2 regions of the Bacillus sp. OTU530 genome follow, and region 1 is predicted to be linked to the other one. Evidence: riboswitches for the same ligand, from Rfam matches in the RefSeq annotation. Region 1 holds a riboswitch; the other holds the start of a gene.

Region 1 (11,903 bases):
TACGAGCTTATTAAAGAGTAGGAAAGAGGAGTCTCCCCTCTTTCTTATCGTTAGTTCAGTTGACATAAAATTTGGAAGCGGGAGTTAAAATCTTTTATATTTTGTATAGTCCTATTTTTTTAGTCTATAAGGTACGGTAGTTACAATCACATTTTTTTGATAAATAAGGTAAAGTCTTAATAGTAAACTTGATTGGTTATGCAATGCATCATGCCATCTCTTCTTTGTAATGAATTGTGGAATCAGTACGGTTACTGTGTGATTGCTTTCAGCAGCCTTTTTCATAGCCAAATCGATAAACCTAGCAATAGGTCTCGTCAAACTCCTATATTCGGAATGTAGCGTGACGAGACGAATATCTGGCTTCCATTCCTTCCATTTTTCCTCCATCCGTTTCTCGCTTTCAGGATCAAAAGCGACATAAACGGCAATGACCGTATCACCGGTTAACTTGGCATAGTTCAAGGAATTTTCGACTACTTTTGTAATCCCTGCAACGGGCACAATGACAACATTTCCTTCCCACTGCAAGACTTCTTCTTTACCTGGTGCGATCCTCAGCTGTTCTCCCACGGCCTCATAATGATTTTTAATTTTATGAAACGCGTAGATAATGATTGGCAAGAAAATCAGGACAGACCAGACTTGAGCAAATTTTGTAATGAAGAAGATGAGCACAACCGTTAAACAAATCAATGTGCCAATTAAATTGACAATCATTTTATACAGCCAACTAGCAGGTTTTTCTCTGATCCATTTTACGATCATACCTGTTTGCGACAGTGTGAAAGGAATAAATACACCAACTGCGTATAACGGAATGAGTTGTTCTGTTTCTCCTCCAAAAGCAACAATCAGCAAAATAGATGCAATACCAAGTATGATAATCCCATTGGAATAGCCAAGTCTATCACCGCGAATCAGAAACATTCGCGGTATGTACTTGTCTGTCGCTAAGTTAACCGCTAGCAACGGAAAAGCAGAAAAACCGGTATTCGCTGCAAGTACGAGAATCAGAGCAGTAGTTCCTTGCACAATGTAATACATAAAATTTCTTCCAAATACTGCAGATGCCATTTGCGATACTACTGTTTCCTCATGTTTAGGTGTGATTCCTAACCAATAGGCGAGAAACATAATACCAGAGAAAAGAATGGCTAAGATGAATCCCATCATCACTAATGTACTGACGGCGTTTCTTGCAGCAGGTTCTTTAAAGTTAGGGACGGCATTCGAAACCGCTTCTACTCCGGTAAGAGCAGAGCAACCAGATGAAAAGGCCCTGAGTAATAAAAATAAACTAATACCAGGAACTACTGTCCCTACTGGTGTATGTACATTAGTTGGTGCTTGCCCGCTTAGTATTTGCCACACTCCTGTACCGATGAGAATAAGTAACACCAACACAAATAAGTATACAGGATACGCTAGAACAGAGGCTGATTCTGTTACACCCCTGAGATTCAAAATTGTAATTAATACAACTAATGCAGAGGCAATTGCCACTTTATGATCATGAAATTGCGGGAACGCTGATGTAATAGCATCTGTTCCAGCTGATACACTTACAGATACAGTTAAAATATAATCAACTAATAAAGACCCTCCAGCAATAAGCCCAGCATTTTCCCCTAGATTATTTCTTGAGACAATGTAAGCACCCCCGCCGTGGGGATACGCATAAATGATCTGGCGATATGACAAAATCAGGGCAGCTAGAAGAACTAACACCCCAATGCCAATCGGGACCGAATACCAAAAGGCAATGAGACCAATGGTAGATAACACAAGTAAAACTTGCTCTGGTCCATAAGCGACAGAAGAAAGAGCATCTGATGATAAAATGGCAAGAGCCTTTAATCTCCCTAGTTTTTGTTCTCCTAATTCCCTCGTTTTGAGTGGTCTTCCAATCAATGCTTTTTTTAACATGGAATAACGCACAACGTTTCCCTCCATAAAGTTATAAAGTAAGAATCAATCTATTACACTACAAATCTAATCCGTTCAACTACAACGACTGTGATACAATCATCCTTTAATGACGCCTAATACCATAATTTATCTTTTGATCAACACAAAAAGAACACTAAGGCGGTTCTCAGTGTTCTTTTCAGACAACACAAAGCAAACCTCCTCTCCAAACGCTGATGAGGTTAGCTGTCGGATTCGGGCTTTGAGAGTAGCCCTACCTTCTTTCGAAGGATTCACCCCAAGTGACAATGCACAAAAATGGGTCCCCCACTCCTTATGGATTAAGCGGTATAAGGTATGATTGAATGTAGATATTAAGTTAATTCTCTAGATAATATACTCCTGTAAAAATTATTTGTAAAGTAAGATTGTATTAATTCTTTGTTAATGACACTGTCCATCCATTCAATAAAGAACATTGAGATGCTTGCGAAATGGCAGAATGACATAATGGAATTTTTAACAATTTCTTGTATGAATTCCCAACCCAAAACAGATGATAATACCTGTTGAACATTTATACTATGGAGGAGTTCGTATGAAGAAAGTATTAGCTATTACCCTGACGTTTTTAATGTTACTCCCGGTGACGAGCCACATGACTCTGGCAGCACCACCTGAGAGCGAAGTTAATCAGATTCTGAATGAGCTGGGATGGACCCGGCAGGAACTAGAAGACTATTTGTCCTTTTATGAAATGAACCTAGATGATTTTGAGACAGCCGAGGATTTACAAGCTATGTTAGGAACTCCTATCACAGACGAGAATCTGAACGATTTGCTCAAGGACTACAGCTTAACTCGTGAACAACTTAACTCGTTATTAGCGGGGTTTGGAGAGAGCTTAGATGATTATAAATTTATTGAAGACTTAGATAATGCTGTTGATTTTTATGTAAACCACGATGAGGAAATGGAAGAATCAGAGGCACTCCTCTCCCAGATTGGATTAACGGAAGAAGAAGTTGACCGTTTTTTTAATTATCTGATCTCCTTAGACGAAACGGCCTTAGAAACAGAAATGGAAAACATCGAAAAGAACTTAGCGCCATTTATGGAAATGGAAGATTTAACGCAATTAACTCCGGAACAAGAACAAGCGTTGGCAGATATTTGGAAAGACATGCTGAATGCGTTCCACCTGAAAGCGAATTTCTATCTCGCAGGGAAAAACGGAACGAAGACCGCTGTCTCGTTCCAAGATCTGATGAAGCTTGAGACACTGAACGGGAAGCAATTGCTAGTCGAATTATCTGATTTACAAGGAAATCTGCTTCTTGATATGCAGTTATCAGAGGAAATGCTAAGTTCTGACTTCCTTTTAGATTCTGGAAGTGAATTAGCCGATGTTGGGGATTTGGCAGGTGAATTAACGGATCAGCTGCATTCTGGCAAGCTGCCGAATACAGCTTCTCCTTATGGACGCAATATAATGGTAGGCTTCATCCTCATTTTACTCGGGTCGTTGTTTTACGTTCGCTTCAAAAATCCAGAAAAGGTTTAACTATACGTATGTGGCAAAGACTTGTTTCAGCAGGAGTCATCCTCATTGGCTTAACCATACTACTGTATAATTCATACTGGTTAACAAAAGGACTGACGATGTATGAGGAGCCTAAAAGGATGTTGAACCAAAGCGATATTAAACAGGGGAATCATCGTATACAAAAGCTACATGAAGATACACCTGAAATCGGAGAAAAAATTGGAGTTTTAACAATCCCCAAACTAGAACGGTCAATCCCGATTTATCAAGGAACCGATGAAGAAATCTTAAAAAAAGGGGTGGGACATTACGCACGTAGTGTCCTGCCTGGCAACAAGAATAATGCAGTACTATCAGGACATCGGGATACAGTCTTTCGGGAGTTAGACAAGGTCGGCAAACATGATACATTGATCGTGACCACCGAGGCAGGGGAATTTTTGTATAAAGTTAAAAAGGTGAGAATTGTTGATAAAAATGACCGTACCGTCATTGTACCAAAGCCTAAAAGCACTCTAACAGTAACAACCTGCTACCCATTTAGCTTCATTGGAGACGCACCTAAAAGATATGTGTTAGTAGCGGAGTTATTAACTAAAAAGTAACTTACCAAACATTGAATTCCCCCCCTCCTACGCCACGCTTAGAGGTAGGGGATCCCTAAGTATAAAAACCTTTCAGCCTCTAATTGATTAGGCTCCGCCCGTCATTCCAACGCTTGGCAGTCCAAACGACTTTGCAGCAAACCTCCTGCAAGGTGAATCCGTTTGCGATTGCTAAGCCTTTTCTATTTTTAGAAGCATTTATGTCAGCGTTGTCTTCCTAACCGCAAGATTCACACTTAAATGATGTTTGTATTTTTCGGTTCTCTTTCGCTGTAATGTGCCCTCATTATTAATAAATTCATCTACAAAGATAAAAATATAATATTTCTTCATTTCACCGGTTATAAAGAAAAAAGATTATGTTAATGCTTTTGCACCAAAACTCTTCGTTGTAGGAGACGAGACAGTTAGAGGATATATAAAATAAGGTTCTCATATATACCAAAATAGTAAATAAGTACCTTATAAGTATAAATGTATTATATTATCTAACTAGTACCAATTAAATGTAGAAAAGTTTGTTAAATTTTGAGCACTACAACCACACTTTTGGTGAGCCCTGTCCCCTCCCCCAGGCGAAGACAGAGGAGCAGCCCTACTTATACTGTGTTCCTAAAATTTCTGACTACGCCGGACTCACTTCCAGCTAAAAATTAATACTTTTTAAAGTGGAAAAATTAACAAATGCAGGAACAGCAATAAGGATGGTGACTTAATTCATGGATAACGAAAAAGTTTTAATTATTGAAGACGAAACAAAAATTGCGAGAATCATTAAGCTAGAGCTTGAACACGAAGGGTACAAGGTGGAAACAGCTGAAACCGGCATAACAGGTCTTGAAAAGTTTAGTAACAATCAATGGAACCTTGTATTACTAGATGTTATGTTACCTCAGTTAAACGGGATGGAAGTACTTCGGAGAATTCGGGCTTCAGGGGATATGACACCTGTCATCTTATTGACAGCAAGGGATTCTATTCCTGATAAGGTAAGCGGGCTTGATCATGGAGCGAATGATTATATCACAAAGCCGTTTCAAATTGAGGAGTTGTTGGCAAGAATCCGTGCGTGTTTACGAATCAATCAAATGATGGAAAAACGGATAGACGAGCAAATTTTAACTGTGGCAGATTTAAAGGTTGATAAAAAAACACGAATGGTAACACGCGACACCACAAATATTGAATTGACGCCTCGAGAATTCGATTTGCTTGTTTACCTGATGCAGCATCAAAATCAAGTACTAAACAGAGAGCAAATTTTAACGCATGTCTGGGGCTTTGATTACTATGGAGAAACAAATGTCGTAGATGTATATATTAGGTACTTGCGCAAGAAAATTGATTATTCCTTTGATTCTCCACTTATCCATACAGTGCGTGGAGTCGGATATGTTGTAAAGGAATAATATTTTATGAATATCCGAAATAAAATCCATTTGTTCTCAACTGTTTGGCTGCTATTGATCAGCCTTGTAATTAATACATCCATTTATTTTTTATTTTACAAAATTACAACGAACGATAAATTAAATCATGTTCGTTTACAGGCTGAAACTACTGCTGCAGCAGTGAAATCTGCTACAAGTCACACGAATGTATCTGATATTTTAAAAGCACGTTTACCGTTGGATGGAATGATTCGTGTTGTGAATGAGGACTCACATTCCATTATAACCATTACAAAAGAAACGAAATTTACGGAACTTACACCAACTTTTAAAAACTCACAATCAGTTGAATTAAAACCAATCAATAAAATTCAATATGCCATTGCAAGTTTTCCAATCATATGGAGCGATGGAAGCATTGTGATGTTAGAAGTTACAGAAAGTTTGGCATCTACATATGACAGTTTGAAAATCTTGAAGCTCGTGTTAACTGTTGCTTCACTTGTTGTTCTCATTCCATCATTTTTAGCTGGCAGAATGCTCAGCAATATCATTTTAAAACCAATCAATTCCATGATTGAAACGATGGAGGAGATTCAACGAAAGTGCATATTTAAAAGGATTGAGCTAAAAACACAATCAAAAGATGAATTATATAAATTGGGAAGCACGTTTAATAAGATGATGGATATTTTGGCAAAAAACTTTGAAAAACAACAGCAATTCGTTTCTGATGCTTCTCATGAATTAAAAACACCGCTAACTATCATTGAAAGCTACGCAAGCATGCTGAAACGATGGGGAATGAACGATCACGATCTATTAGAAGAATCTGTGGAAGCAATCTATTCAGAAGCTGTCAGAATGCAAGAAATGACAAAGCAAATGCTGATGCTTGCAAATCATGATGCAGAATGGAATTTAGATATACAAGAGGTAAACCTTGTTTCCCTTAGTAAAGAAACAAGTAAACTCCTTAAAAATGTTTATGACCAGAACATTTCTGTATACGCTCGATATGATAGAGTAATTGCAAGTGCAGATGAGCAGAAAATGAAGCAACTATTATTTATCTTGCTTGATAATGCGTTAAAATACAGTACATCATCTATTGAGCTACATGTTGGCTATGAGAACGATCACATTTTTCTCACCGTAAAGGATCATGGCATCGGTATACCGAAGGAAGATATCCCCCATATTTTTGATCGCTTCTATCGGGTCGATAAAGCGAGAAACCGAGAAACTGGCGGAGCTGGGCTAGGTTTAGCAATTGCAAAACGAATTGTAGATTCTCATAGAGGAAACATAGATGTCGTTAGCAAAGAAGGAGAAGGAACCAGCTTTACTGTAACTTTACCGAAATAATCAATGATTTCTCATCCATTTTTCATGCTTTTTAAGAGAAAATATCATGTTTGTTATTGAAAGAAAACTTTCTTATCAGGTGAAATCATATGAACCCCAAAACATTTGTTTTTCTTTTCAGTCTTCTCATAGTTGTGTTCATTGTTACCGATGTTCAGCAACTATTTGCAAATAAGGACCAAGAGATATTGACTGCTGCAAAAATAAAAACAAGCATTGAAACAAAATATCCAGGAACAATCAAGGATATAAAGCTTAGTGAAACAGACGGAAATCAAATATACATAGTAGATTTACAAGATCAGCATAGGGCATATGCATTAAAAGTAGATGCTTATTCAGGGACGATTTTACATTTAACACAAGTGAAAAAAGATACATCTAAACATTCAGTAAACATTGAAAACGGAGTGAGTGCCGCTCTTGCTTCTGGAGAAGAGAAGGATGAAGAGTTGGTCAACAATGCAACGCCTCAAGTGGCAATTAGTTTAGATAACGCAAAAGAAATTGCCCTTTCTAAAGTAAAAGGAACATTCAATAGCATTGCTTTAGAGGATAAAAATGGTTCCTTTATATATGAAATAGAAGTTGAAACAAATAAAAAAGAAGCGGTAGACGTAGATATCAATGCCTATACCGGAGAAATTCTTTCCATATCGTGGGATGATTAATCTTCCCAGTGGAAGTGAAATGAAACAAAGCAGAATTGAGTAAACAATCAGGATCTAAGCAGTAGAGGGAGAGCTTTAGAAGTTCTCCCTCTTTCTTTGATCTCTAACGAATTTCTCATCATTTTCTAATCTTTCTATTATTTCCCTCTAATTTAAAAGCCTTAAGGTAAGGTTAAGCATAAATGAAAGGAGAGAGCTTAGAAATCTACATGTTTACATAGATTTTTGCAGGATACTTACTTCAAATTTTGATGTTGAGAGAAAAACCCAAAAATAGAAAGGGGAAAAATAAATGTCTACTATCTCTAGAATTTTAGATTACAACAATACTTTTGTAGGTCAAAAAGAATATCAAGAATTCCACACTACGAAATATCCAGATAAAAAACTAGTTATCCTCACTTGCATGGATACGCGCTTATTAGAATTGCTTCCAAAAGCAATGGGATTGAGAAATGGGGATGCTAAAATTATTAAAAACGCTGGAGCGGTTATCTCTCACCCTTTTGGCAGTATTATGCGCAGTATTCTTGTAGCCATTTATGAATTGAAAGCTGAAGAAGTATGTGTAATTGGACATCATGGATGCGGCATGGTAGGTCTTCAATCTTCTTCCATTCTTGAAGCAGCAAAGAAAAATGGGGTTAGCGAAGAGCGAATCGATACCCTATCGAACGCTGGGATTGATTTATCTACATGGCTGACAGGCTTTCAATGTGTAGCGGAGAGTGTCACAAATAGTGTCCATTTAATCAAAAATCATCCTTTAATGCCAGATCAGATTGCCGTGCATGGTATGGTCATCCACCCTGAAACGGGTAAATTAGATCTTGTTGTCGATGGATATGCCAATGTCAATTCTGAAAACAATGAAATACTTAGTAGGTAAAGGAAGGATGTTATAAATGAATACCTCTAACAGATTTTATGGATACAATGTAGGCCATTTTCAGAAAGACCTCGTTGCTGGATTAATAGTTGGGATTGTAGCGATTCCTTTAGCGATGGCTTTTGCCATTGCTTCCGGGGTAAGACCGGAGTACGGAATCTACACGACGATTATTGCCGGAATTCTTGTTTCTCTCTTAGGCGGTTCCAAATATCAAATTGCGGGCCCGACCGGGGCGTTTGTGCCTATCCTGTTTGGAGTTGTCATGCAATATGGCTATGAGAACCTGTTAATTGCCGGATTTATGGCAGGAATTATCCTCATTCTGCTGGGAGTTTTCAAGCTTGGGAGATTTATTAAATTCATCCCCCGTCCTGTTACGATTGGATTTACTGCAGGAATAGCCGTTATTATCTTTTCTGGGCAAATTGCGAACTTTTTAGGCCTTCGCAATATTGAAAAACATGAAGAGTTTCATTTGAATATGAGAGAAATCATCATGAATCTAGAAACGATAAATATATACAGCGTAATGACTGCCTGCATTTCCCTAGCAATTGTTATCTTAACGCCAAAGTTTTTCCCCAAGATTCCTGGAGCGTTACTGGGGCTAAGCGTATCTAGTGTAGTGGCTATCTTCTTCTTTCCAAATCAAGTCGCAACCATCGGTTCGACTTTTGGGTCAATCCCAAGTGAATTACCAAGTTTTCAATTTCCTGATATCACATGGGAAACGATTGTCATGCTTTTCCCTGCTGCTTGCGTGATTGCAATGCTAGGGGGAATTGAGTCCCTTTTATCTGCCCTTGTAGCAGACGGTATGACGAACGGTAAACATAACAGCAACAAAGAGCTGATCGGACAAGGGGTAGCTAATATTGCTACAACATTATTTGGCGGGATTCCTGCCACAGGAGCGATCGCAAGAACCGCTACTAATATAAAAAACGGGGCAGTTTCTCCTATGTCCGGAATCATACACGGACTCGTTGTGTTGCTTGTGTTACTGCTTTTAGCACCGTATGCGTCTCATATTCCGCTGGCAAGCATGGCGCCTATCCTAATGTTTGTAGCATGGAATATGAGCGAACGAAAAGAATTTGCACATGTGCTCAAAACCAAAACAGCTGATTCTGCAGTGCTGCTTGTTACGTTTCTTCTGACCGTTTTTACCGACCTTACAACAGCTGTTGGAGTTGGCCTGCTCTTAGCCGTTATTGTATTTGTAAAGAAGATGAGCGCGGCTCTAATCATTTCAAAAGTGTTGCCGGATCCATCTGATAAGCAGGTAAAACCCGAGATTGTTGAAAAAGGATCTAACTGTCCTCAAATCAACATTTACACAATCGAAGGCTCGTTATTTTTTGGATCCACCGAAGTATTCGAAAAATCGATTGAGAATATTCTCCAATCTAAGCCAAAAGTGTTACTACTGCGCATGAGTAAAGTTTCCTTTATTGATACCTCTGGGGAAGCAATGCTTTTAAATATTGTGAAACAATTCAAGGAACAAAACAGGACCATTCTTATCTCTGGTATTCAACAACAACCAAAGGAATTGCTTTGGAAAACCGGATTGCATCGGGAGATCGGCGAAAAATACTTTTTTGAGCATACTGGCGACGCAATCAACTACTCATTGGCACAATTAGAGACTAAAAAGTGTATAGGTTGTAAACAGTTTGCTTTTAGCGAATGCTCCAAATTGTCTCAGCAAACCGTTAAGACCAACCAAAAGGAAACGAAGCTGCTTATGACATAATGTTAAAACTGTTGGGTAATGATGAGCAAATTAAGGTTCCGCTGTAAAAGCAAAAAGGCTTCCTCTTCTGAAGCCTTTTTGTTTATTTATAAAGCTATATAGATCCCTCTAACACCCCTTACCCTGCTGCCGACACACTAGCTCCAGATTCCCCTTCCTCGTTTACATTAGAGCCATTTCGTTTAACTTCATCTTCGTGAATTTCAAACCACTGAGTAAATTCATTCATGTAAAGGGTTATGTTTTTTATTAATGTGGAATTCCCTCACCTTACATAACAATTCTTCTAGACACAAAAAACCTCGCTACAACTCCGGCAACCTAAACCATAGCTTCCTATATCCCGTCCCGCTTTCTTAATCCGCAAAGGATGCAAAAACCATGAGAGAAAACCTTACACAGACCCACACGGTATGGATAAACAATAGTATGATACTTGTATCCCTACTAGACACAAGGAGGACAACCATTATGAATACATTTCTAACAAACCTAAAGAAAAATACCCTATGTCTATCAGAAACTGTTTATGTATATATCCTGTTCCTTACCATGGAAACAAGAATGGCTTTTACAAACATCAACCGGGCAAAGTAGAAATTCCCCCGTTTATTATGTAAGGAAACTTTATATATAAACCAGACCGAAACGTTAAAGCTTGGAAGGACCCTCTATGAGAAATGATTTCATTTCTTTATAAATATGCGTTTTATCGTAATAATGAATATAGTCTCGAATCCACTGTTTTTGAGTGGCTGCTGAACACAGCTATCTTTCTCAATTGTTTTTTCAGACAAAAAACACCTCTATATAATCGTATCCAATGGAGTACGGTATAAGAGATGTTTTTCATTGTTCTATTCTATATACTACATAATTCTACGATCAGTGTGCCTATACTAATGATTTTTTAATCAATAGAAAGGATACTACTACATCTACATCTTAATTTTTTTCATAAAACCATGATGCCTTTTAATGCATTCAGTTCCAACAATGCTTCCTACAAATCCAATTAATGCACTTGATGAAATGATTTGAATTACATAATAAATACCTGTACTAGTAATACAATCGAGGATTAAAAATTTTTTGATTGTTGAACCTTTAATTGTGTAAAAAACAACTTGATTTTGTTTTTTCTTACGCAATACGGTCACACACCTTTATGTTTTTCTAAAGATATGCTTCAAAAAGATTGTCTTATTCTACTAGTCTAACCCCAAGTCAAAAACTAGTTATTATTCATAATCAAACTAGCAAGAATTCCTCCAACAATTCATTTTTTTGGGAAGTTCCCTTACATTTGCACTCGTTTGTGTGGAGACAGCGCTTGTAAGCGAAGGTCTGAAATCAGAAACACGCTTGTCAAGATGATAAGGAGTCCTATTACCATACCGACTGTCACCTGTTCATGGAGGAAGAAACTCCCCCAAATCATTCCGAACACAGGAATGAGAAAAGTAACACTTAATGTCTTGGTTGGTCCTATGCTATCAATGAGATAGAAGTATAACAGGTACGCAATAGCTGTACAAAATAACGCCAATCCGATGACTGACCAAACAGCAACGGTCGATATAGAACTTGTGGAAGCAGGCAGATGTGTAAGTGTGAACGGCAAGAGAAGAAGCGATGCTCCTGCTTGTTGCCCCATAGCTAACGAAAGCGGTGGAACACCTGCAAAAGCCTTCTTTGCATACACGCCCGCAAAACCATAGGAAATGGTCGATAAGACTGCAAGACAAACGGTGATAAGC
Region 2 (11,903 bases), on a different contig from region 1:
GTTTCCAGCTAATGAACTGTGATACATCAAAAGTTTATCTGAAAAAGGAGAACTGGTTGAATCAGTTATATGTGCATCCATTAACTTAGGAGAGGGTAAGTCCTCATTTGTTAAATGTACAGATAAACCCTTAATTTGTTTACCTGCAAGTTTTGCTCCTTCATGAAAGTATTTTCTAATCTTTTCTGAAGAGGCAACCTGACTAAAACCTAACATTAAGGATTTACCTAAAATATTGGTGTTTATATTATATTGCAAATGTTTAATCTCATTAGCTGTAAGTGGTCTATCTCTTCCAATAATAATGGACATAAATGATTTTTTCTCAACAAAATCAACCTTTTTAGCATAAGGAATTGTTGGAGAACCAATATCCATTCCTTTTGAAAATAATAAATGAATACCTCTCTCATAGGTTTCTGCTGAATCATTCATAGAATTTCTAAAATAATTCATAATGTCTTGTCTATTCGCATTTCCATAAGCACTTCCGTAAGTTAGTAATGCTACACTAGACATTTGTGTAATATAATAAATCATGAACATATCACTGAATAGACGAGGTGCATCTTTTCGCACATCCTGTTCCCCAAAACCCACAGGTACAGGAATTTTTTCCATGATAAAAATGTCACTTATTTGCTTAACATGTCTTTTAGAAAGTGCTATCGCAAATTCTACATAATCCTTAACCTCGTCATCTTCCACGACTTGAAGAAAATGTTCGAATACACAGCTGAACATTGAGTCTCCAAGGAAATTTGCAAACAAATCACCTAGCTCAGCTGAAGTTAACAGTTTATTTTGCTGATGCTCTATAATTTGTTCTTCTACAAAAGAATTTTTATCCATTATTTCCCTCTATATATTTTATTCAAGATATTATTTGTAGTTTTAAGGGGAAATATTAGAAAGTATTTGTGAATTCACAGTCTACCTCGTCTATCCATATTGGAACGACAAGGTCGCTTACATTATTTCTTCATTTATATGAGTGCTTTTTTTGGTTCTGGTGCAAATACACATGTCCATCAAACAAAAAGAACAACATCCCCAAAATGAGTAAACTGTTCTGTTTACTCATTTTGGGGAAAACTTATTTTGTTAAGTGGATGGCGATGTGAGATCCCTTATTGTGGAGGCTGTGTAAAAAATGAAGAAGTTTATTACAAAAAAGGTTCGATTAATAAGCCTTTGCGAGAAGCAGATAGTTAGCTAAACATGCTACAATGAATTTGAAAGGCTTATATTGAAGAATTTGCTAATTTAAGGAGGTTTGAAATGTTTACATCAGTAAATGACTTCGTAAACGAATGGAAACAAGAAGCAGCGGTTACCCAAAAAGTGCTGGATGTGCTGACTGATGAATCGTTGAATCAGGAGATATCTCCAGGATTAAACAGCATTGGAAGCCTGGCTTGGCATATTACTGGAGCAACTTACTATTTTCCTTCACAGGTTGGATTAAAATTTGAGGTTCCTGATCTCCAAAGAGAGGCACCGAAATCAGCTGCTGAAATCAGCGAGACATACAAAACAGTAAGTCAGCGGTTAACACAAGCATTTTCTGAACAGGTTTCAGATGAACAAATGAACAAAATGGTGAATTTATTTGGAAGGGACATGCCAGTTCAGGCTGTTTTCCGTCTGCTAATTCAACATCAGGCTCATCATCGCGGACAATTGACTGTCCTTATGAGACAAGCTGGATTGAAAGTTCCTGGGGTATATGGTCCTAGCAAAGAAGAATGGGAAGCAATGAATGCTCAAAAGAGCTAATATCGACATGATATAAAAAGCCGGCAGATGCCGGTTTTTTTATTATCAGAATTTATTTCATTTCTTAGCTCAGTTTGCGCACTGAAGCTGTTTTTATATGACAATGATATTCAAGAATCGGGCCAGTTTAGGTGAATAAGCATTTCAGTATATGAACCCTTTCAGCGATATTCATACTTGCATAAAGGTAAGTGGTACTTTTGAAGAACACATCATATGCTTAATTAGAAAAAAATTTTTTGGAGGGAGTTATACCTTCATGCAATGGATAAAATTTATGATTAAACTATTCCTAAGGGAGCCTTTGTGGTTTAAAATACTAATTTCTACAACTTTGCTTATTTCAATTATTTTCAGCAGTTCATTTTTTTCGAATAATGCTTATTATCAAAGCTGTTCCAAATTAGCTGCGGCTATCTTTTTTTGTACTTGTGCTATTAAAATGAGGAGGAATCTTGTAACCTCTGTCATCTTATTTACTTGTGCAGTTATCTGTATTTTTCTAGCTATCCTAGCAATATATTAGAGGTGATTATTCTATTCCGTAGTTTTCGAAGTTGAGCATGGATAAAAGGAGGGAAAATGTCAAAATGAAAGTAAAAAATTTGAAAGGATAATAACATGAAGGAAATCTTGTTAAAGTATATGACTCAATTTACCTCTCTAAGCGAAGAAGAACAACGGACGATCTCTGAAGCTGTGCGTATTGAGGCATATAAAAAAGGAGCATACCTTCTTAGACAAGGGGATCTTCCTATTATTAAATGTTATTTCGTTTTAAAGGGGTGTGTTCGGCAGTTTGTTGTAGATGAATCAGGCAAGGAGGTTACATCGAATTTTTTTACGGAAGAACAAGCCATTCCGATTTTCAATGATCAACAACAAGTTGAGTTATCAAAATACTCTTTCATGTGTTTAGAAAACTCAATATTGGTGGTGGGCGACCTCGATTCTGAAAAGGTCATGTATAATAATTACTCACAATTGGAAACGATGACACGCAAAATGATGGAGATTAGCCTCAGTGAGGTACAAGATGAATTCGCCGAATTTATCAGATTCTCTCCTGAAGAACGGTACAAAGCAATATTAAAGAAGCGTCCTCAGCTAGTTCAACGTGTACCCCAACATCAATTAGCTAGTTTTCTTGGAATGACTCCTGAGTCGTTGAGTAGAATCAAGAAACGAATGAAAAACGATTAATTGTAAATAGCTGTTAGCTGCTTTTAGAAAATTTCCCTCCTTTGAAAGTAAAGAAAGTATAAAGTAATGAAATCAAGTAGATTGCAACCAAAAAGTTATTTGATCGTATTACTATATTAATATCCTCGTAACATTGATGCATTATGATGAAAGGGTGAAAAAGAGAAGGGGAATCATGAAATGAATATTGAAAAATTTAATGATAGCGCAGAATTGTTAAAAGTAGTTGCCCATCCTGTAAGACTTGCACTTGTAAAATTCATGATCGATAACGGTCCGTTAAATGTAACTTCTCTTCACGAGGAGTTCAGAATGCCACAAAGTACAGTTAGCCAACATCTATCGAAATTGAAGTCTGTCAAGGTTATTTCAGGAACACGCAAAGGCTTGGAAATTTATTATGAGGTAAAGGACAAGCGAGTGGAAACGATCCTTGATGCGGTAATCAGTGCCTAATTATTAGCTATTGGTACATAAGTTCATCAGAGGCGAGTCGCTGCGGCGGTTCGCTTTTTATTTTTTACCAAGAAAATATACGCTTGTTGTGTGGAGACTGGATCGATTAGGTGCGCAACATGCAGCATCTCATCCAAATTGTAAATGACCTAAATGAAAAAGGAATTAGCTTTCATAGTCTTCAAGAAAACATTACGATGGATAAATCCAGTGCGATTGGTCAATTAATGTTTCATCTATTTGCAGCATTCGCAGAATTTGAATGAAACCTCATTCAAGAACGTTCTGCAGCTGGCCGCGTGGCCGCAAGGGCCAGAGGACGCTTAAAGTGTAACGCTGTGTTACATTTTTGTAACGTTTATCTTCCGTTGTTATTAATAACTGGTTATGCCTTTTGAATTCCCTTCTAAAGAAAAGAGAATTAATATAAGAATATAGACATTTCAGTTTGTAAATTCCATTGTTTGTGATAATTTGATATGATATCAATTATTAAAATGGTTTAATAAGTTTTTTATTGAATACTTATTAAATGAATTTAATAAGTTTGTTTAATTGTATTGAAGTATAAGTGTTAGGGGGAAATCAAAATGATTAAATTGGTGTTAACTGATATGGATGGAACATTTTTGAATAAATGTAGGAAACAATTTCTTTGCGAATTATGATGCAATCATTTTGGATTGCGCAAAAGTTACAATTGGTGATGATGTTTTATTTGGACCACGAGTAGGAGTTTATACAGCTAATCATGTTACAGATCCTGAAGCTAGAGCAAAAGGTGATGTTTATGCTTTACCAGTGACAATTGGTGATAGAGTTTGGTTAGGAGCAAACGTAATTGTTAACCCTGGCGTGACTATTGGTGAAAATAGTATTATCGGGTCGGGAAGCGTAGTTACAAAAGATATTCCCCCTAATGTCATTGCTGTGGGGAATCCATGTAAAGTAATTAAGAAAATCTAGTTTTGTAAAAATATACAAATAAGCGAATTGTCAAATAACTTCCACTAACGAACTTTATGTTAACTGACAGCCCTTTTAGGGCTGTTCAGAGTGTCGAGAAACCCTTGGGTTTCCCGACACTCAGGAAAAAATTATACTAAGTATGCTCCTAATGCTTCCATGGATTTCCTTAATGCTTGTTCATATGCTTTATCTTTACCTATAACTAAACGGAAATCAGCCATATCTCGAACAGTTGAACGCCCTTCTACCTCATAACCATTTTCAAAGATAAGTAGACAAATTGTTGATTTATCACTCATACGGTGAAATTTTTTCTCAACAATCATTTCCTCTAACTTTGCTCGTTTATCATCCTTAATCCCAATGGTTCTAGAATATGGGATTACTATATGATCATATTTATGATTGTTCTTACAAGCTACTAAAAGAATTTTTTCTCCTTTAAGTTCTACGTTATTAATCTCTCCACATTTAGGACAAATACTTTCGATATTCATGATTGCTTCTCTCCCTGTAAATTAATGGATTTTCTCATGATTTTCTGCTAGAAAAGGAATTATGTTTTTTCAAAGTCGTTAAACAAAGCTAAAGAAACTAAATATGAATTTGAAGTACAGTTTGGTATGCATAAGTTAAGCTCCTACGAAGGATATACCCCTGATTTCTCCAAAATAAGAATAAAACTAATTTTCAGATAAGACGAAAACATAAAAAGAACACTAGTTTACTTAGTGCTCTTTAAAGGAAACAAAAGTAAACCTCCTCTCTAGACGCTTACGAGGTTAGCTGTTGGATTCGGGCTTAAAGAGTAGCCCTACCTTTTCAAAAAAGGATTCACCCCAAGTACAAATGTACAAAAAATTGGGTCCCCCGCTCCTATTGGATTAAGCGATATAAGGTTGCTTTAAAAAATTATTGAGTTTTATGATGATAAATATATTCCTTTATTAACAAGTTGTAAATAGAAAAATATAAAAATAATTTCTTAGAAATGTTTATGTAAAATTGCTTCGTCGACACCTTTTGTAATCCTTTTGGTATATAGTGGTAATAGATTCGTAGTGTTTTGTATGTTATATAAAGGGGGAATGTCTGATGTTATGGACTATTTTAATCTTTCTATTGATTGTGTTTATTGTTGGACCGATTTGCTTGCTTTTGTGGTTAAATAATTTAGCAAGGAAACCACAGCATTCGATTATCAGGGCACATCCTTATTTGGGATGGATGCGTTACCTATTAGAAAAGATTGGACCAGAATTCAGGCAATATTGGTTTGACGATGATAACAGCGGTAAGCCATTTTCACGATCAGACTTTTTAGGGATTGTTTTTTCTGCTAAATATCGAAGTGATCTTTTAAGCTTTGGTTCCAAACGTGACTTTGAAAAACCTGGTTACTATATTGCAAATGGTTTGTTTCCACTGTTGAATGAAGAATTAAGGGTAGACAATCAAGAGAAAATCCATGCAATGAAATATAAAATTGATCATGAGGGATTGTTTACTCGTCATGAACAGCTTGAAAAGGATCAAACAACACGTTGGCTTTATCATGAGGAAGATGCTGTAATTGTTGGCGGTGATCGGAAATTTCCATGGAGACTAAGCGGTCCATTCGGTGCATCCGCCACATCTTACGGAGCAGTGGGTGAAAACTATATTCTTTCAACAGGTCATGGCAGTCACATGGCAGGCGGTTCATGGATTAATACGGGGGAGGGCGGAATTGCACCAGAGCATTTAGAAAGTGATGCAGATGTGGTCGTCCAAATTGGCCCTGGTTTGTTTGGTTTTCGGGATGATGAGGGGAATTTTTCTATTGCTGAATTTAAGCTAAAAGCACAGGAGCCGAATATAAAAGCATTTGAGATTAAATTCGGCCAAGGCGCAAAAATCCGAGGTGGACATCTAGAAGGAGCGAAGGTCACAACTAAGGTGGCAAACATTCGTAAGGTTCCAGTGGGAAAAACCATCAATTCACCTAATCGCTTTCCATTTTTGCATAATGCGATAGAAACACTGCAGTTTATCAAAAACCTGCAAGATGAAGGTGGAAAACCTGTCGGAATCAAAATTGTCGTCGGATACTCTGCCAACTTGGACGAATTTTTCGAGGCTATGAATAATCTTAGGATTTATCCAGACTTTATTACGGTTGATGGGGGAGAAGGAGGAACAGGCGCCACTTACAAATCAATGGCAGATACAATGGGGCTTCCTTTATATCCTGCTTTAATTGCGGTGGTAGATAAGGCACACCAGTTTGGTTTACGAAATAAGTTGAAAATTTTTGCTTCAGGAAAGTTGATTTCAGCTGATAAAATTGCTATTGCACTTGCGATCGGTGCAGATGCAGTGAACTCTGCACGAGGGTTTATGATTGCTAACGGCTGTATTATGGCTCTACAATGCCATACCGGTAAATGCCCTTCAGGCGTAACGACCACCGATCCAAAATATCAAGAAGCACTTGTGCCGGAGGAAAAGAAATGGCGTGTCATGAACTATATTACTAATGTTCGTCAAGGATTGTTTGCCTTAGCTGCGGCTTGTGGCATCGATACCCCCCGTAAATTCAATCGTGATCACATTGTATTTAAAGATGCCGATGGGAAGGTAAAAAGGTTGTCAGAACTGTTTCCAATTCCTGATTCTTCGGCTGAATTGTCGAAAAGAACCCTATTAAATGAGGATGACGCTACGCAAGTTGGTTGAGTGTGAGTTAGTACTTGTTTTAAGGTTTGTAGTATATATTAAATAACGGATTTGAATGAAATTGGGGAAAATATTGATCTCAAAAGATTTTTTTCTTAGATGTAATTAGATAATAGAAATTAACCGTTATTCACTTAAAGGGCGCTCTTCTTTAAATAGGGAAGGCGCCCTTTTTTCTTGTATTTCAAGTGTTCTCATGATTCGGTGGTTTTTTTGTTTCCTCTCTTAGTTGACCAACACCCCTTTAAAGCGATAGCTGATAAGTTAAAATAAGGTTCTTCAATTAAAAAAGGTGGCCTAAAACTACAGTCATGTTATTTCGTAAAAGGGCCATTTAATGGAATAAATCTAACCGTTTCTAGAGAAAACGGTCAGATCGACGAGAGAAAGTTTATTCATTCGTATTTCTTTAAAACAATAGCTGCATTATGACCTCCGAAACCAAATGAGTTAGATAGACCCGTATGTATTTTCACTTGGCGAGCAACAGATGGTACATAATCGAGATCACATAATGGATCAGGATTTTCTAGGTTAATTGTTGGAGGAATTATCCCTTCCTTTAAACTCATTGCTAAAGCAATTGCTTCAACCCCACCAGCTGCTCCTAACATATGACCAAGCATAGATTTATTAGCTGTTACTGGAATCTGATAAGCTTGTTTGCCAAACAACTGCTTAATAGCCATCGTTTCAGAGATGTCTCCCACTTTTGTACTTGTTGCATGGGCACTAATAACATCAATTTCTTCAGGCGATATACCGGCATTTTTTAAAGCTGATCTCATTGCCAGATAGGCCCCTTTACCTTCCGGATGTGTAGCTACGATATGGTGTGCGTCTGAACTTGCCCCATATCCAATGACTTCTGCATAAATCTTTGCCTCTCTATGTAAAGCGTGAGATAAAGATTCTAAGATTAGAATTCCAGCTCCTTCTGACATGACAAATCCGTCTCGGTTTTCATCAAATGGACGACTTGCTTTAGTGGGATCATTATTTCTTGTTGATAATGCTGTAGCATTACCAAAGCTTGCTATTGATAAGTCTGTTATAGCTGCTTCTGTTCCACCTGCAAACACAACGTCAACCTCTCCAGAACGAATTAGTCTAAAGGCCTCACCAATAGCTGTATTTCCAATTGCACAGGCAGAAACAGGCGACAAAGAAGGCCCCATCGCGTTCCACCTGATACTAATTTGTGCAGCTGCAGCATTAGAAATCATGGCAGGTACTAGAGTTGGGCTGACTTTTCTTGGCCCTTTCTTCCTCAGCGCATCAATATTTTCAATTAAGGTTTCAATTCCCCCTATACCTGAACCTACGTATACGCCTAATCTTTCTACATCTATACGATCGAGTTCTAACTCAGAATCTGCCCAAGCTTGTTCAGCAGCAGCCAAAGCAAATTGAGAAAAGCGATCTAAACGTCTTGCTTCTTTCCTTCCTAAAACTTCATCTGCATCAAAATCTTGGACGATACCTGCAATTTTTGTCTTATGATTAGTAACATCAAATGTATCAATAGGAGATATACCAGATTTCCCGTTAATCAGATTGTTCCAAAATGTTTGGATGTTGTTTCCTATAGGGGAGACTACTCCTATACCGGTAATCACAACTCTTTCCACTTTTCATCCCTCCCAATCAATAATATACTTGTATTTTACAGATCTTTTATCCTATTACAAGTGATTGTTTATCCTGGTATAAATACTAATAGGCTAAATGGATATGGGGGAGTTTTAAAAATGAATGATAAAACTAGGCTTGAAGCTTTGTCGATATTCTTGAAAACTAAGCGTGCCCAAATTAAGCCAGAGTCTATTGGTTTGTCTGCTGGAACACGAAGAAGGACACCGGGGTTACGGAGGGAAGAGGTTGCACAATTAGCAGGGGTAAGTACCACTTGGTATACATGGCTAGAGCAAGGAAGAGATATAAAGGTTTCTTCAATCGTACTAGATTGTATTTCTTCAGCTCTACAATTAAATAATGATGAAAGAGACTACTTATATGACCTAGCCTTAGAGGCAAAATCAGAAATTATCCATCAAAAAAAAGATCAATCAGAGCTTAGCCCTTCTTTAAAGAGAATACTAGCTGAATTAACGTATTGTCCGACTATCATTACGGATCGACATTGCCATATTGTGGGCTGGAATCCTGCAGCTGCTCATGTTTTTTTAGATTTTGAACAAATACCGAATGATCAAAGAAATTTGATTCGTTTAGTGTTCACTAGAAAAGAATTAAAAGCATTAGCCGTCAATTGGGAACATTTTGCGAAAGGCTTTCTTGCTATTTTCCGTACCTACTATGGACACTATTTAGGTGATGAATGGTACAACCAATTTATTAAAGAAATGAGTCGTTCACATTCAGAATTCGAGGATTTATGGCAAGAAAGTCAAGTAAGTAAGGCCCCAGAAATGACAATTGAATTTAGACATGCTAAAGCAGGCAAAATGTTGTTTAATTTAACTTCTCTTCAAGTTCAAGGCGATATGGATTTACGGTGCAGTATCTATACACCAGTAGAGGAAACAGATACAGAAAATAAATTAAAGCGATTAATGAAGAGGGTTTCCGTTGGAAATTAATAAAGTAATTTCATTACCAAAAGGATTTAAAAAGATATGCTGTTATTAGGAATAGGAATCGTAAGCATGTGGCAGCGGTAAACAAAGTCAGTGTTCTGATTGTTATGTCCGCCGTTTCATTTTGGGAGGCTTTTGTAACAACAGTTCATCCGCTCAAGTATCTATTTGGTACCTTATTTCTTGTTGGTATGACTGGGGGATACTTCCGTTATTTCATGAAAAAGAAACGGACTGAGATGAAACAAAAGAACAAAACATTGAGCTATCCTATCTATTACTCATTGTTTTTTTAATCATCTATGTCGTGCGAACAATCATTGGCTATGAGGTCTCTAGCCAAGATTATGGCATTGTCATTGCGTTCTTCGTCATGGGGTCTATTTTATCACGTATTACAGCTTGTATGCTCGCTACCTATGGAATAAATAACATACTAACTGACTTCCTCTAACGTCAATTATGTAAACAAGCAAATCTCTCTAGTTAGGTACCTGGAGGGCATTTTTTATAAGATTCTAGGTACATTGCCTCCTGATAATGCGGGATTATGTCACATGAGTAAGATATACATTGTTCCTTACTAGAGATGTCATATAAAGGATTATATATATTATCCTGATTAATATGTATAATCCTTTTATATCTTTTCAACAAATGCGCTTTATAGTCGATTTAGAATAAAGTTTGATCAAGATGGATTTTTCGTACCTCGGGTTTTATTTGTGTATTTTCCCTTTATTTTACACATATTATCAAGGAATGGTTGGAACCGAATGACGTTCGGCTTCCTATATCCATAATATGGGTATTTTTGTTGTATTTGTGTATAAGAAGGGGTGAAGGTAAATGAAATGCCCACACTGTGACTATTCTAATCCGGAAGGGGTAAGGCTCTGCTTAACTTGTGGCCATGAGTTGTTTAGTCGTGAAACTCCAGAGCAGGACCCAAACAGCCTATTTTACGAATTTGCACAGCTTGTTGACGGGATTCCGAGTAACCGACGGTCGGTTAAACCTAAATTTCAAAATATCTTTTCGCGCGTGTTTCGAAAACATAGTGATATCGAGGCTGAACGGCTTTTTATTGTAGGTACCTCGCTAACCACGCCCACAATCGAAGAAGTGGCGGCTACATGGCCAAAACCTTGGCTTTTTGCGAGGGTGTTCCTCATTATGCTCATCGTATACTTAGGATTGTACTTGGGTGTAAGCTTGTTCGGAAATATAAACTTTATACCGGGTCTTATCGTCGTTGGTGCCTTTGCTGTTCCATTTACGACTCTGATTTTTTTTTGGGAAATGAACGCTCCTCAGAATATTGCTATTTACAAGATTGTCTATGTGGTCTTTATCGGGGGAATCCTATCCCTTTTATTGGCGCTGATCTTTTATGATATTCTTCGGAGTAACATCAATCCCATCACGATTGGAATCGTTGAGGAACTGGCCAAAGTGGTCGCTGTTATTTTTTTTGTTCGCCACCTTAAATATAAATATGTTCTTAATGGGCTGCTGCTAGGGGCTGCAGTCGGGGTCGGTTTCGCGTCTTTTGAGACTGCTGGTTATGCATTACGGGCACTCCTCTCCGACAGCTTTCATATGCTTTACAACACAATCTTGTGGCGTAGTGTATTTTCTCCCGGAGGACATGTCGCGTGGGCGGCTTTGACAGGGGCTGCACTCTGCAGGGTACAAGGAGATTCAAAATTCCGGTTAAACATGTTGATAAAGTCAAAATTTGTTTTCATATTTATTCTAGTCGTGATGATGCATGCTCTTTGGGACTCACCTATACTTAATTCGCTTGGACAACTTATTCTGATGATAATATCATGGATTTTTGTTTTCCGAATGATCCGAATCGGCCTAAATGAAATCACTGATAAGAAAAAAAGACTAACCGTTACATAAAAGAAAGGGATAGGAACTCCCCTAAGCTTGATTTTACCGGAGTACATTCAAGTCGCTGCTTTCGTTATATTTGCTATTTTCATCCTTCAATGGGGCACGGAAACGATTCGTAAATTGGGGTGCCACAAGTTATTAGTTAGAAGCTTAGAAAAAACAGTATGTGTTAGATTACGACGTGTCATCGAAGTGCACAATGAGAATCCAGCAGGAATTGCAACAATACAAATCCTTAAAAAACGGATTAATAAACAAAAGCTTAACTTC

Evidence for each region. A riboswitch is a leader RNA that binds a small molecule or an ion and turns the genes downstream of it on or off. The one in region 1 is predicted to bind cyclic di-AMP.
Region 2: another riboswitch for cyclic di-AMP. It lies ahead of AAHB12_RS21860 (Gp49 family protein); the one in region 1 lies ahead of AAHB12_RS28165 (APC family permease).

What each region holds. Positions count from the first base shown of each region.
Region 1 covers NZ_JASATP010000068.1:576-12,478, forward strand. The annotation lists gene AAHB12_RS28165 (APC family permease) at 112-1,956, opposite strand; cyclic di-AMP (ydaO/yuaA leader) riboswitch at 2,129-2,269, opposite strand; gene AAHB12_RS28170 (processed acidic surface protein) at 2,510-3,475, shown strand; gene AAHB12_RS28175 (class D sortase) at 3,484-4,062, shown strand; gene AAHB12_RS28180 (response regulator transcription factor) at 4,782-5,471, shown strand; gene AAHB12_RS28185 (sensor histidine kinase) at 5,478-6,821, shown strand; gene AAHB12_RS28190 (PepSY domain-containing protein) at 7,010-7,492, shown strand; gene AAHB12_RS28195 (beta-class carbonic anhydrase) at 7,785-8,381, shown strand; gene AAHB12_RS28200 (SulP family inorganic anion transporter) at 8,398-10,143, shown strand; gene AAHB12_RS28205 (hypothetical protein) at 10,615-10,740, shown strand; gene AAHB12_RS28210 (hypothetical protein) at 11,082-11,303, opposite strand; gene AAHB12_RS28215 (DMT family transporter) at 11,444-11,903, opposite strand, start outside.
Region 2 covers NZ_JASATP010000036.1:41,096-52,998, reverse strand. The annotation lists gene AAHB12_RS21890 (DUF3231 family protein) at 1-852, opposite strand, end outside; gene AAHB12_RS21885 (DinB family protein) at 1,282-1,779, shown strand; gene AAHB12_RS21880 (Crp/Fnr family transcriptional regulator) at 2,401-2,982, shown strand; gene AAHB12_RS21875 (ArsR/SmtB family transcription factor) at 3,163-3,438, shown strand; partial or broken gene AAHB12_RS21870 (recombinase family protein) at 3,518-3,701, shown strand; gene AAHB12_RS21865 (DapH/DapD/GlmU-related protein) at 4,117-4,404, shown strand; gene AAHB12_RS21860 (Gp49 family protein) at 4,536-4,904, opposite strand; cyclic di-AMP (ydaO/yuaA leader) riboswitch at 5,165-5,308, opposite strand; gene AAHB12_RS21855 (FMN-binding glutamate synthase family protein) at 5,503-7,125, shown strand; gene fabF (beta-ketoacyl-ACP synthase II) at 7,521-8,756, opposite strand; gene AAHB12_RS21845 (helix-turn-helix transcriptional regulator) at 8,877-9,728, shown strand; gene AAHB12_RS21840 (hypothetical protein) at 9,797-10,021, shown strand; gene AAHB12_RS21835 (PrsW family glutamic-type intramembrane protease) at 10,575-11,639, shown strand.